2 regions of the Effusibacillus sp. SKA8 genome follow, and region 1 is predicted to be linked to the other one. Evidence: riboswitches for the same ligand, from Rfam matches in the RefSeq annotation. Region 1 holds a riboswitch; the other holds the start of a gene.
The links. Region 1 has a riboswitch for cyclic di-GMP ahead of AC4ED1_RS06745 (MGDG synthase family glycosyltransferase). Riboswitches for the same ligand answer to the same signal wherever they lie in the genome.
Positions count from the first base shown of each region.

Region 2: another riboswitch for cyclic di-GMP. It lies ahead of AC4ED1_RS07640 (glycosyltransferase); the one in region 1 lies ahead of AC4ED1_RS06745 (MGDG synthase family glycosyltransferase).

Region 1 is NZ_JBZCSF010000006.1:51,473-53,674, reverse strand. It holds gene AC4ED1_RS06755 (response regulator) at 1-329, shown strand, start outside; gene AC4ED1_RS06750 (glycosyltransferase) at 386-817, shown strand; cyclic di-GMP riboswitch class I at 900-987, shown strand; gene AC4ED1_RS06745 (MGDG synthase family glycosyltransferase) at 1,226-2,202, shown strand, end outside.
Region 2 is NZ_JBZCSF010000007.1:61,109-63,310, forward strand. It holds gene AC4ED1_RS07640 (glycosyltransferase) at 1-960, opposite strand, end outside; cyclic di-GMP riboswitch class II at 1,053-1,135, opposite strand; gene AC4ED1_RS07645 ((Fe-S)-binding protein) at 1,233-2,202, opposite strand, start outside.

The DNA of each region.
Region 1 (2,202 bases):
GTACGGCATTCATACATCCGCAAGTGACGACGAAACTGTTGAATGAGTTTAAACGCCTGAGCCACAAGATGGCGGATGGCCAGGTTTTGCACGAGCAGACCGCGGCAACCGTGGAGCGAGATTCCTGGCAGGACCTGCTGACCCAGCGCGAGATGGAAATCCTGCGTTTGATGGCGGAAGGAAAAAGCAACCGCACCATCGGCGAAACGCTGTTCATATCGGAGAAAACCGTCAAAAATCATGTTTCATCCATTCTCGGCAAACTCGGAGTGGACGACCGCACACAGGCGGTGATCACGGCTGCCAGACGCGGTTGGGTAAGGCTCTGAACGAACGCCTGTCGCAAGGCGAGCATATATTGACACCACAAAGGGAGGTGTCAGTTATGCTCGCCCTTTTCGTTTGGGCGTTGGCGACCTATGGCTTTGTCGTCGGGCTGTTGAGGTTGATCCGGTATCTCCGCGCAAGCGTTTCGTCCAACCGCCGCATCACATTGGTGCTGATCGTGTGCGACGGAGAATTTTATATTGAGGGAATCGTCAGAGTCATCGCATATAAAGCGTTCTTGCACAGAAAAGACATGCGAATTGTGGTGGTGGACACCGGTTCCCGGGATGCGACCCAAAAAATTGTCAACCGCATGCAGGAGCGGGACGGCAGAGTCCGACTGATTGAAACGGGCGAAGATTTTGATGCGGAACTGCTTAAAAATATCTGGCAAGAGGCCGGATTGGATAGTTCTTTTGCACTATTTGATCTGCGCGGATGGAAAAATCCGATAAAAATTATCCCCGGGTTGACGAGAGTTGTCGAATAGGCGAAAAATTTCCCGAAAAATAGTCCTACGGCCCTATGTACGATCCAGTCGAATCATGTAAAATAAAAGCAAGGAATGAGTCAATCATCAAGGGCAAACCTGGTCGAAAGACAGGGACGCAAAGCCATGGGTCTAAGGCTGGAAACAGTTAGGACAGCCAGGCTGCTGATTGTTCCGGTGCATTGCTCAATTCCACAAAAGGTTTCCTCATTGACCCTTTTGGAATCCCCCTACCCCCACAAAACCAAGAGGTTCTTCTCCCCGGAAGGGCCTCTTGGTTTTTTCTGCGACGGATCCATTCCCATACACCTTATGTTGTGCATTCTTTATGAGGGTTTCATGAAACCTTTATGAATTCTTAAAACTTTGTTGATACGTTAAAACTGCAAATGAGAAGGAGGTGTGCGCTTGCCGCATATCGTTTTGCTGTCCGAGGCGATCGGAGCGGGCCACGAACGGGCCGCTTCCGCGATTGAAGAGGCGCTTTTGTCCCGGTACTGGGATGTGCGCGTGACCAGGCTCAATTTGCTTGATACCTTCCGGCCGCTGACCGCGAAAGTGACGCGGGCGTTGTATTTGGAGACCTTGGCCCGCCGTCCCCGTTTATGGGGGAAATGGTACGAATGGCAGAGGGAAAAGGAGATGAACGGCATCAGCCGGTCGATTGTGCACGGGATCCTGCAAAAGGATGTGGGAGCTTGGCTGCGGCGGCTGACCCCGGATGCTGTCGTATGCACGCATCCTTTGCCCGCTTGTCTGATCGGAGAGATGAAGCGCAAAGGGCTGCGCGTGCCGCTGTGCACGGTTTTGACCGATTTTGACATGCACGGGTATTGGGCGCATCCCGAGGTCGATCTTTATTGCGTTCCGGTGAATGAGACAGCCAGTGAGCTCCGCAAGCGGCTGCATGGGGATTCGGAGATCCGCGTAACGGGCATCCCCATCTCGCGGGCTTTCGCGTATGAGCTGGCGGAAGCCGTTGCAAACCCGTCGCCAAACAAACGCGTATTGGTTATGGGCGGCGGATTGGGGATCGGTGTTCCGCAAACCGTTCGGCAAATTGTCGAGTCTGGGCACGACAATTTGATCGACTGTGAAATCACTGTCGTTTGCGGTTATAACCAGCCTTTACGGAGAGAGCTGCATTCCCGGTACCACGGCCGGCAAAACCTTAAAGTCTTCGGGTATATCCGCGAGATTCCCCGCTTGATGGCCGTAAGCGACCTGCTGGTGACCAAACCGGGCGGCTTGACGATAGCGGAAGCGCTTGCCATGAAACTTCCGATGGTGTTGTACACACCGATTTACGGGCAGGAGTGGAGAAACGGCCAATTGATGTCGGAGTTGGGAGTCGCTGTCACGGTCCGCACTGCAAGAGAGGCTGC
Region 2 (2,202 bases), on a different contig from region 1:
TTCAGCAGATAGACCTTTTGCCAACACTTTTTTTACAAAAGCAGAACGATATCCTTTGGCTTGCAGTAACATGCCCGTAGCGACATCTTCCGTGATGCACCCGGTAGCAAATCCCCCAATGGATTCTAGCGCCTGACGGGAAAAAACAGTGTTGCTGCCCACATACATAGTTGCATTAAAACGATCTTTGCCCGCTTGCATTTCAAGCATGAAAAAATCCTGTTCGTTGGGGATTTGCCCGGAAGATGACAAATTGTGCTGGAAAGGGTCCGGATTAAAAAATGCTTGTGGAGCCTGAACAAAACCCATTTTCCTCTTACGAAAAAAACCGACCGTTTCCTGCAAGAAATTGGATTTCGGAACCATATCAGCATCAATTGTCGCAACCAATTCACCGGAAGATTGGGCTAGAGCGTAGTTTAGATTTCCTGCTTTTGCGTGTTTGTGTTCAGGACGAGCGATATAGATAATCCCAAGATCCGACGCAAGCTGTTTGACTTCTTTACGACCCCCATCATCAAGTACATAAATTTTGAGTTTCTCTTTGGGGTAATCCATATAGGTGCAAGCAACAAGCGTTCTTTTTAGAATGTCGATCGATTCGTTATATGTAGGGACAAATATATCCACGGTCGGAGTATATCCGTCTAATTCAGGAGTCTTCCGATTGAGAGGATTCCACATGGTGATGTAAAAAATCAACTGTTGAAAGTAGCCCACAAATTCCCAAAAGAAAAGCAACAAGGAAAAAAACAGGTTGATAAGCCCATCAAACACAAGAGTAAACAAAACACGCCATACCATGTATAGGGTTTCCAACAGGGCCGTATAAGACATCAATGCATGGCAGCTGATGACCTTCAAACGAGTCAAGACATACAAGAGAAAAACAATCGTGAGTTGAATGACCAGATAAAAATGACCGTAGTTGTCAAAAAAATAAATTACGTGAGAGAGCATACCCTTAACTCCTGATTGCCTTCGCCAGCATTTCGCGGCCATTTATAATAAAATTTGATGTTCCGCAAGACAAAAAACGACCAATATCCATAAGAGATATTGGCCGGTTGCGCTACTCGCTCCCAACTGTCCAAGCGCCCAATTCCGGACAGTTTTCATCGCTTCCAATTAGTCATTGTTCAGGTTTCACTTAAATTATTATGCGGGCAAAACATTTTTGTCAACTTCTCATTTGTCAACTTCTCAGCGCCAATCGGCTTCTCAGGATTCGGTCACAGCCCGCAAGCTTCGTGCAGCAGTTCAATGAGATGCACCGCTTTCATCCGGTTCTCCAGTCCCGCCCGCTGAATGCCCATGCGCATCTGCAGCAGACATCCCGGATTGGAAGTAACCACAATCGCGGCATCGGAGGCTTTGACAAACTCCATTTTCCGGTCCAGCACTTTCATGGAAGCATCGTATTCGACCAGACTGTAGATGCCGGCGGAACCGCAGCATTCGTCCGCCACAGGCAACTCCACATACCGGACCCCCGGAATGGAGCGCAAGAGTTCCCGCGGCTGGGCGGACACTTTTTGCACATTGCGAAGATGGCAGGAATCCTGATACGTAATCAGGTACGGCAGCTCCTTGCGAAACGGAAGGGGGCCCAGGTCCGCCAAGATCACGCTGATATCCCGGCTCTTCCGGGCAAACCGTTTCGCGCGTTCCGCCCATTCCGGATCGTCGGCCAGCAAATGACCGTATTCCGCCAACATCGCCCCGCAACCGCCCGCATTGTTTACATACCAATCCGCTCCGCTCGCTGCAAACGCTTCGATGTTCCGTTTTACCAATTCTTTCGCCAGTTCCACCTCTCCCGCATGCGCATGCAACGCGCCGCAACAGGTTTGCATTTTTGGAATGACGATCTGGCAACCGGCGGCAGCCAGCAGTTCGATACTTTTTCGGTTGGTGTCGAAAAACAGGGAATCCATCACACAACCGGCAAAAAAGGCCACTTTCGCTTTCGGGCGTCCCGCCGGCTGCAAAAGCGGCCTTTTCCCCAGATAGGAAACGGGCGGCGGGACATCGGGCAAAGCCCGCTCAAACTCGCCCAGATGAAACGGCAATTTCCGCGTGATCCGCAAAGCGCGGGCCGCCTTCCGCAATCCCGATTTTTGATACAGCCAGATCAGTCCGCCAACCGCTTTTAAACGTCCCGGATACGGGAACAATCTCTGAAACACAAACCGCCTGAAT